3 linked regions of the Synechococcus elongatus PCC 6301 genome follow. The protein of the gene in region 2 binds, or shares a complex with, the protein of the main gene of each other region. Links are inferred from orthologs where the notes say so. Each region holds a gene or a part of one and is shown on either strand. Other genes may lie near its edges. The genes, in order: accD, accC and accB.

Evidence for each region.
Region 1: the proteins of accC (region 2) and accD are in contact, whole or in part, in a solved structure (PDB 8UXZ), measured with the Escherichia coli proteins. The link is inferred for Synechococcus elongatus PCC 6301 from one-to-one orthologs.
Region 3: the proteins of accC (region 2) and accB are in contact, whole or in part, in a solved structure (PDB 8UXZ), measured with the Escherichia coli proteins. The link is inferred for Synechococcus elongatus PCC 6301 from one-to-one orthologs.

Annotation. Positions count from the first base shown.
Region 1 is NC_006576.1:2,286,846-2,289,926, reverse strand. The notes cover bases 119-3,044. They hold accD (acetyl-CoA carboxylase, carboxyltransferase subunit beta), read left to right. Parts: upstream 119-1,085; coding sequence 1,086-2,003; downstream 2,004-3,044. Other genes in these bases: SYC_RS11325 (helix-turn-helix domain-containing protein), read right to left, coding at 2,652-3,023; SYC_RS11330 (cyclic nucleotide-binding domain-containing protein), read right to left, coding at 2,124-2,513; SYC_RS14015 (hypothetical protein), read left to right, coding at 819-962; SYC_RS11340 (CTP synthase), read right to left, coding at 119-713. In the rest of the region: more of SYC_RS11340, read right to left, coding at 1-118.
Region 2 is NC_006576.1:197,119-200,088, forward strand. Bases 27-2,841 are described here. They hold accC (acetyl-CoA carboxylase biotin carboxylase subunit), read right to left. Parts: upstream 2,208-2,841; coding sequence 846-2,207; downstream 27-845. Other genes in these bases: SYC_RS00900 (solute carrier family 26 protein), read right to left, coding at 27-803; SYC_RS00915 (lipid-A-disaccharide synthase), read left to right, coding at 2,521-2,841. In the rest of the region: more of SYC_RS00900, read right to left, coding at 1-26; more of SYC_RS00915, read left to right, coding at 2,842-2,970. UniProt on the Escherichia coli protein: This protein is a component of the acetyl coenzyme A carboxylase complex; first, biotin carboxylase catalyzes the carboxylation of the carrier protein and then the transcarboxylase transfers the carboxyl group to form malonyl-CoA.
Region 3 is NC_006576.1:1,670,768-1,673,753, reverse strand. The notes cover bases 24-2,854. They hold accB (acetyl-CoA carboxylase biotin carboxyl carrier protein), read right to left. Parts: upstream 1,762-2,854; coding sequence 1,285-1,761; downstream 24-1,284. Other genes in these bases: psbQ (photosystem II protein PsbQ), read left to right, coding at 2,490-2,854; efp (elongation factor P), read right to left, coding at 1,803-2,360; SYC_RS08230 (AAA family ATPase), read left to right, coding at 24-1,319. In the rest of the region: more of SYC_RS08230, read left to right, coding at 1-23; more of psbQ, read left to right, coding at 2,855-2,986. UniProt on the Escherichia coli protein: This protein is a component of the acetyl coenzyme A carboxylase complex; first, biotin carboxylase catalyzes the carboxylation of the carrier protein and then the transcarboxylase transfers the carboxyl group to form malonyl-CoA.

The sequences.
Region 1 (3,081 bases), 2.1 Mb from region 2 along the record:
GTGATCACCGCTTCTGGTGAAACATTGCAGAACTCCGACATTTTTTCCTTCATGCCGGCCTGCAACGGGCGATCGCAACGACAGACCAAAATATCGGGCTGAATGCCAATCGATCGCAACTCTTTGACCGAGTGCTGCGTCGGCTTGGTTTTCATCTCACCAGCAGACGGAATCCAGGGCACTAAAGTGACATGAATGTAAGCGAGATCGCGACGTCCCACATCCTTACGGAATTGGCGAATCGCTTCTAAAAAGGGCAGGGATTCAATGTCGCCCACTGTGCCGCCAATTTCTGTAATCACCACATCAGGATGGGTGTCTTGGGCAACGCGGTGAATGCGATCGCGGATTTCGGCAGTGATATGCGGAATGACCTGCACCGTGCCACCGTTATAGTCACCCCGCCGTTCTTTGTTGATCACCGCCTGGTAGATCGAGCCGGTGGTGACACTGTTGAGGCGTGACATCGGTGTGTCGGTAAAGCGCTCGTAGTGTCCAAGGTCGAGGTCTGTTTCCGCCCCGTCCGCCGTCACAAACACTTCCCCATGTTGGTAGGGGCTCATCGTGCCGGGGTCGACGTTGATGTAGGGGTCGAGTTTGAGAATCGAAACCGAATAGCCCCGCGACTTGAGGAGCCGCCCCAAACTCGCGGCCACAATTCCTTTGCCGATGCTGGAAACCACGCCACCGGTCACAAAGATGAACTTAGTCATACTCTTCCAGCGTTCAGTCCCAGTCGCTGTTGGCACAGCGATCGACTCTAACATGGCGGGCGGGTCGCAGGCAGTACAATCGGGGCGAACTGTCGCCGAACCCCTATGGATCGCTCCAAACTCATGGCTATTGTGACGGGTGCAATTTCGCTATTGCTGGCGATCGCCTATCTCATCCTCGTACAGATTTTGGATAGCCGTGGCGGCATGCTGCCGGCTCCAACGGATTTGGGGCTGCTCTTGGGGTAAGCCGTTCAGTGAGTTGTGAACCTTGATAGCGACTGGAGTGGAGCGATCGCCGAGCCCTGTTCCGGACTGTTCTGCTCGGTAGCGTGAGTTACCATAGGAAGGCTGTTGAGTCGGGTTCAGACCATGTCGCTCTTGGACTGGTTTGCCAATCGCCGTAAGACCGAACCCGTCGTTCACGACTATCAAGAGCGCGAAATTGCCGATGGTCTCTGGACGAAGTGTGAGTCCTGCGACGCTCTGACTTACACCAAGGATTTGCAGGCCAATTTGATGGTCTGTTTGCAGTGTGGTCATCACCTGCGCATCTACAGCGATGAGCGCATTCGCCAGTTGATCGACCCCGGCACTTGGCAGTTTTTGGATGAAGCAGTTTCGCCCACCGATCCGCTCGGTTTCCGCGATCGCAAGTCCTATAGCGATCGCCTAAAGGAAACCCAAGCCAACACGGGTCTGAGTGATGCGGTTCGCACTGGCGTCGGCTTGCTCGAAGGTCAGCCGGTCGCGCTGGGTGTGATGGACTTTCGCTTCATGGGCGGCAGCATGGGTTCTGTCGTCGGCGAAAAACTGACTCGCTTGATCGAAAAAGGCACCGAGCAGCGATCGCCCGTGATCATCGTCTGTGCTTCCGGTGGGGCACGGATGCAAGAAGGCATGCTCAGCCTAATGCAGATGGCCAAAATTTCGGGCGCACTGGAACGGCACCGCGAAGCCGGTTTGCTCTATCTGCCGATTTTGACCCACCCGACTACCGGCGGTGTCACAGCCAGCTTTGCCATGTTGGGAGACTTGATCATCGCGGAACCCAAGGCACTCATTGGCTTTGCGGGACGGCGCGTGATTGAGCAAACCCTGCGCGAAAAGCTACCCGACGACTTCCAAACGGCGGAATATCTGCAGGCCCACGGCTTCGTCGACACGATTGTGCCACGTACGCAATTGAAGAAGACCTTGGCGCAACTCATTCGTCTGCACCAGCCGCAATCGCCTGAAATGAAGCTGCCCCTGCTCGAATCCTCTAGTCCTGCCACCGCACCCCTCTAGGATTTGGCAACTGAGTTAAGTCAGGGAGTTCAAGTTTCACCCCTCTAGGACAAGGGGCTAAAGCCCCCTGTCTCCTATTGGGCGACAAGGGCGACTGACGTGATGTCAGTAATCGCGCTGCTACTGGCTCGGCTCGAGGCTACCTTTGATCGCCCGCAACCGAGTGCTGAGGCTGGCGATTACATCCAGGGCAAAAACAGGCGAGTTGTGAATCAGGAAGAGAAAGCGTTCGCGGTCCAGAGTTGCTAGCTTGCAATCCGTTGCCGCCACTGCAGTCGAGAAACGCTGATGTTGATCCTGCGCGATCGCGCCTTCACCAAAAACATCACCGGCAGTGATTCGCTCCAGCTCTTGATCGCCCCGCTTAAGTACGACTTCGCCTTCCAGCAGGCCATACATCGTGGTGCCCTGTTCTTCAGCATTGAAGATCACCGAACCCGCAGGCACCAACAGCGGTTCACCGTGCTTCTGCCAAGCTTCCACAATTTCGGCAGGGCGAATACGAGGCATGACAGCATCTCCAATCAGCAACGATCGGGGGTGGCACTCAGCGAGCATCACTCCCTGATCGACCTATAGCAGGCTTAGATTCAGAAGCGGTTAAGACGCAGCGATCCGCAGCCAATTAAGAGGCTTGCGATCGCACTTTTAGGTACCGGAGCTGATCGGATCACCATCGGCGATCGCCTCATCACTGACTTGAATCTGCATGCGAGTCAAATGTCCATTCATCTCCTCATGGAAGATGTGGAGCTTGGCATCTAGCAGCGAGTCCAGACAGGTTTGTTCACCCTCGCAGGCCAAAACTGTTTCGGGTGCTTCAGCCACCAGCAAGTCCCCCGGTTGGCAGTTCAACGCCTGACAGAGGCGATCGAGTTCGTGGGCGGTGAGGGGTGGCATCAACCGCTGTTGAAGCCAGCCTTCGACTAGGGTCAGCGGCAGCCCCGTCACCTCAGCGAGGGACGTCGCATTGAAGCTGCGATCGCGCGCCAGCCGAGGAAGATTCCAGAGAATGGCCATGGTAGGTCCTCTTCTTGGCAGTCTGCCTCTAAGGGTGCCACGCAAAATTTGAATCGGC
Region 2 (2,970 bases):
CCCACTAGCGCTACTCCGATCGCAGATGCTGTCAAGGTGGGCCATTGTTGCCAAGGCAGCGTTGGCCATTGCCACCGGGGCAGGCCGGCTGGAATTGTTCCGATGACTTGCACCCCCTGTTGATCGAGCTGAAAGAGGGCGACAAACAACGTCGCGAGCAACACAGCTAAAAGTGGACCTGGAGCTGTCCGAAACTTTTTCTGAACTCCAAACAGAAACAACAGGACAAGAATGGAGACCCCAACTGTGGGCCAATGGCATTGTCCGAGCCCAGCAAAAAACTGTTGAAACTCCTCAAGTGGCTTTGTCGCCGTAATTGGAATGCCACTGGTTTTTCCCAGCTGCCCTGAAATCATGACCAGACCAATCCCTGCCATGTAGCCAATCAGAATTGGTTTGGAGAGTAAGTCGGCCAGAAACCCCAATCGGAGGCTGTAGGCAACCAGAAAGACAATGCCAACTAGCAACGCCATCACTGCGGCCAACAGAGAATAGCTGAGATCAGTTTGCGCAGCGACCGGTGCGATCGCCACCGCCGTCATGATCGCTGTGGAGGATTCGGGGCCGACCGACAGCTGTGGTGAGGAGCCGAAAAAGGTGTAAAGAAACAACGGGATCAAAATCGCCCACAATCCAACGATCGCCGGTAATCCTGCTAGCTGACCGTAGGCCATGCACTGGGGAATGAGATAAGCGGCAACCGTAACTCCAGCCAGCACATCTCCCCGTAACCAAGCCCGACGGTAGTGCAGTAGCGATCGCAGCCCCGGCAGCCAGCGCAGTTGAGATTGTCCCAACAGCATCCCCTCTTCTTAGGTTTCAGTGAGCAGTGGGCGATCGCAGCACTAGGACTTGAGGATCCGAGGTAGCATCACCTGCTCAACAAAGTTGGTATAGAGTTCCCCGCGCAGGAACTCAGGCATCTGCAACATCAGCTGATGGAAACTAAGGGTCGTCGGCAAGCCGGTGATGGCGCATTCCCGCAGAGCACGCTGCATCCGCGCGATCGCCTCTTCCCGTGTTGCACCCCAGACAATCAATTTGCCAATCAGCGAATCGTAATAGGGCGGAATTTCGTAGTCGGTATAAACATGGGAATCGACACGAACGCCGGGGCCGCCGGGCGGTAAATAGCCTGTAATGCGGCCAGGATTCGGCCGGAAATTGTATTCCGGATCTTCCGCATTGATACGGCATTCGATCGCATGGCCGCGCAGTTGAATATCGGCTTGCCGGAAGCGCAGCGCTTCGCCTTGGGCAATCCGAATCTGCTCCGCAATCAAGTCCAGTCCCGTAATCATTTCTGTGACTGGATGCTCGACTTGGATGCGGGTATTCATCTCCATGAAGTAGAAGTTGCCGGTCGCATCGACCAGAAACTCCACGGTGCCGGCACCGATGTAGCCGATCGCTTGAGCGACTTTGACGGCGGCATCGCCCATTTTCTGCCGCAGGTCTGCCGATAGCGCCGGACTGGGGGCTTCTTCGAGCAGCTTTTGGTGACGACGTTGAATGGAGCAATCGCGCTCGCCTAGATGCACTACATTGCCGTAGGCATCGGCCAAGATCTGAAATTCAACGTGGCGTGGGCGATCGATAAATTTTTCGAGATACAGTCCTGGATTCCCAAAAGCTGCCTCGGCTTCTCCTTGGGCAGCAAGGAACAGTTTTTCCAGATCTGCAGGCTCACGCACCAGCCGCATACCGCGACCACCGCCCCCCGCCGTCGCTTTGATCATGACGGGATAGCCGATCTCGGCAGCAACTTTGGCAGCCGAATCAACATCCGTCAGCAGACCGTCACTGCCCGGAATCGTCGGAACGCCGACCCGCTGCATTGTTTCCTTAGCGGTGGATTTATCGCCCATGGCTCGAATCGAATCGGGGCTGGGGCCAATAAAGGTGAGATGGTGATCGGCGCAGATTTCTGCAAAGCGGGCATTCTCCGCCAAGAAGCCATAGCCGGGGTGAATGGCGCTGGCATTACGGGTCAGGGCCGCCGCAATGATGTTGGGGATATTGAGATAGCTTTTGCTGCTGGCCGCTTCGCCAATACAGACCGCTTCGTCCGCTAACTGCACATGGAGCGCGTTGCGATCCACAGTGGAGTGAACGGCGATCGTGCCGATCCCGAGTTCTTCACAAGTGCGGAGAATGCGCAGGGCGATTTCGCCGCGATTGGCGATCAGGATCTTGTTGAAACGCATAGGAGCAGCGGCAGCCAGGAATTACTAGCGGCAGCAGAACGGCGGCTAAACCGTTTTGAGCAACCGAATCCTATCATGCAGCCTCAGTGACCCTCTTGCCGAGTCCGCCGATCGCTCGTTATAGTACTTAAGCGCTTTTGAACAAGTGCAACCACGCGGATGTGGTGGAATTGGTAGACACGCACGTTTGAGGGGCGTGTGGCTTACGCCATGCGAGTTCAAGTCTCGCCATCCGCATTCATAAAGCCGAAAAGCAGGAGAGCAAAACGCTAGCCTGCTTTTTTGGTTTGATGGTGGGGCCAAGAGGATGCGTATGGATATTTTGATTCTGTCCAACGGCCCAGGGGAAGTTGCCACTTGGGTACGCCCTGTGGTTAAGGCTCTACGACAACAGTTGGGTGACAATCGCGATCGCCTGCGTCTCTCCCTAGTCCTTGCACCCTGCAGTAATGGCACCGGTCAGGAAGCGGCGGCGGCAGCTCGCTATCCTGAGCTCGATCGCATCCAAGCCGTTGAGCATTTCTGGCCATTCCTCCTCTGGGGCAAAACTGCGGATAACTGGGACTGGCGATCGCAGGGCTTGGTGATCTTCCTTGGCGGCGATCAGTTTTTTGCCCTCTGGATTGCCCGACGCTTGGGCTACCGCTGCTTGATCTACGCGGAATGGGAAGCCCGCTGGACTGGCTGGGCTGATGCCTTTGCGGTAATGACGCCCCAGGTGATTGAGAAAGCACCGCAGAAAGACCGTCACAAGTTTCAGTTG
Region 3 (2,986 bases), 1.5 Mb from region 2 along the record:
CCCTCGAAGAACGAGGCAAACTGCAAGCTCAGCTAGTCGCCCACGATGAACAAACCCAACAGCTGCAGCAACTCGATCAGCAGATTCAAACGCTAGAACGGAGCCTCGCCGCCGGCGATTTTGCACCAGATCTGCAACGGCGGGTGCGGCAGCTCGATCGCCAGATTCAGGAGCTAGGCTACCGCGATCGCGACCTCAATTTGGCGCAGCAGACCGTTGACCAGTGGCAGGCAATTGCCGAGCGCTATGCCGCCTTGCAAGCGGCCCAGGCCCAGCAGCAGCGCTGGGATCAGGAGCGCCCTCGCCTCGAAACGCAACTGCGGGACCTGCAACAAGCCTTGAACCATCTCTCAGACAGTCCCCTCGGCCAGCACCGCCAGCAACTACAGCGTCAGCTCCAGCAGGTGGAGGCCAGTCTACGTGGCCTGACCGATCCGCAAGCCGCCCCACCTCAAGCTGAGGTTGCCGAACGCTACCAAGCACTCCTGCAAGCTGAACAGGCCATGCCTCGCCTTCAAGCAGAACAAGCTGATTTAGAGGCGCAGGTTCAGCAACTGCAGAAAATCTTGACCGCCAGTCTGGCCCAACAAGCTGCGATCGCCACTGCCGAGGATCGCCAGCCGTTGCAGCAAGCGATCGCAGACTGCCAAGCCCAGCTACAAGCAATCCAAGCGGCACAGACAAACCTGGAGCAGGCAATCGCCCAACTACCGCCCAGCCGCAATCTTGAGGCGATCCACGCCCAAATTGCCCGTCTAGACGAGCAGTTGCAACAGATTCAGCAGGAACAACAGCCCGCCCAACAGCTCGCCACACTCGTCGATCGCGCTGATTTCACGGTTCCCTTGATGCGCCAATGGCTGAGGCATCTCCAACTGCGCTGCCAGCATTGGCTCGATCGCTGGGGCTGGGAGCAAGGCCAGCTGCTCTGGCAAGTCGTCAGTCCTGCCAGCGGCGCACCGGGCGTGCAGCTTCGCCTCCAGACCGATCAGGGCGATCGCAGCATCAACACCTGTGCAGACGGAGAAGCCGTGCTTCTGGATCTCGCCATTCGGCTCAGCTTAGTGCAGCTCTTGGCTCAGCAGCCCGATCGTTCCAGCAGGTTACTGATCCTTGATGCCCCGTTTAGTTCGCTTAATCCGCAACAAAAAAACGCCCTGACCGCAGCGCTGACGGAAGAACTAGATCAGGGACTAATTTGTGAGGCAGACAGTAGCGTGAAGGCGATCGCGGCCGACACCTGGCACGTGGTTTTACAGAACCAGGAGTCGCAGCTCACAGCACTCAGAGAGGCCGCAACCGGAACAGGGGCTGATTAAACTCCACCGGTTCGCCGTTCTGGACCAGAATCTCGACGACTTCCCCCGTCACCTCCGACTCCAACTCGTTCATCAGCTTCATCGCTTCGAGGATGCAGACGGTCTGTCCCACCTGAATGCGATCGCCAACATTGACGAAGGGCGGTTCTTCCGGTGCTGGAGCGCGATAGAAGGTGCCCACCATCGGCGCCGTAATCTCAAGGAACTTCTCGCCACCCAGAGGTCCAGCAGGCGGTGCTGCCGCAGGGGTTGGAGCGGGTAAGGGAGCGGGCACGGGAGCGACAGCAACGGGCGTGGTGGGAGCCGCAATGACGATCGGGTCGCCGGTCGAGCCGCGCTTCACGTGCAACTCAAAATCCGTACCTTTGAGGTCAAACTCAGCGATGTCTGAGTCACTCAGCACGGTCAGCAGCTCTTGCAGTTGGCTGAAGTTCAGTTGCACAGTGATACTCCCTTCTCAGTTCGGATGACAGCGATCGGTCCTTACTCCCGACCGAGGTAGGAATCGTTGCGAGTGTCGATTTTGATCCGCTCACCCACCGAGATGAACAAGGGCACCATCACCTGAGCACCAGTCTCAACTTTGGCAGGTTTGGTACCGCCGGTCGCCGTGTCACCTTTGACACCTGGATCAGTTTCGATTACTTCCAAGACCACCGAGTTGGGCAGTTCTACCTCGATCACTTGACCATTCCAAGTGATTACGTTGGCTTCCATGCCTTCTTTCAGGTACTTGACGCGATCGCCAATGGTGGCTGCAGTCAGGCGACCCTCTTCGTAGGTCTCCATGTCCATGAACACAAAATCGTCGCCGTCTTTGTAGGTGTACTGCAGCGTACTTTTTTCTAGGACTGCCTGGGGTACGGTTTCGCCAGCGCGGAAGGTTTTCTCGACGACGTTGCCGGTTTTGGCATTTTTCAGCTTGGTTCGGACAAAGGCTGAACCCTTACCCGGTTTGACGTGCAAGAACTCCACCACCCGCCACACCGCGCCGTCGATTTCGATCGTGGTTCCGGTCCGAAAGTCGTTGCTAGAGATCATGACGTGCGGCTGTGAAAGAGCGGAGAACGAACGCAACACATTCTACTGCTCAGGGCGATCGCTTCTGACGCAGGAGGCCGAAGGCCCTGTGGCATAGTGAGAGAATTGGACGCTTTCGCTGGCTCTATCATGCTGTCTTTGGCACGTCGCGTTGCGGCTTGGCTACCCGGGTTGTTGGCTCTCAGCCTCGCTTTGCTGTTGCCGATGCTGGCTGTCGCCCCCGCCGCGATCGCGGGTTTGCCGCCGGGCAACGCGATCACCGATGGACGGGCCTTACTGCGCTATTCCCTGCCGATCGATAGCCCAGACATTCGCGAGATCCAAAAAGACATCGAGGGGCTGTCGGATAACCTCCGCGCTAAGCGCTGGGCACCGATTGAGCGCAACCTCAAGCATGTGTCGAAGGTGCTGAATCTGCGCCCGAAAAATATTTTGGCGGCTGTGCCAGAAGAGCGGCGATCGCAAGCAGAAGAGCTCTTGGCCGAGCTGAAAACAGACCTCAGCAAGCTGGAAGAAGCTACCGCTGCGAAGAATAAGCCTGACGTTCAAGCAGCTCGCAACCACTTCCTTGCAGTGGTGGGTGAGATTGAAGAATTGATGGTCGAGCGCTTCCCCTTTGAGGTGCC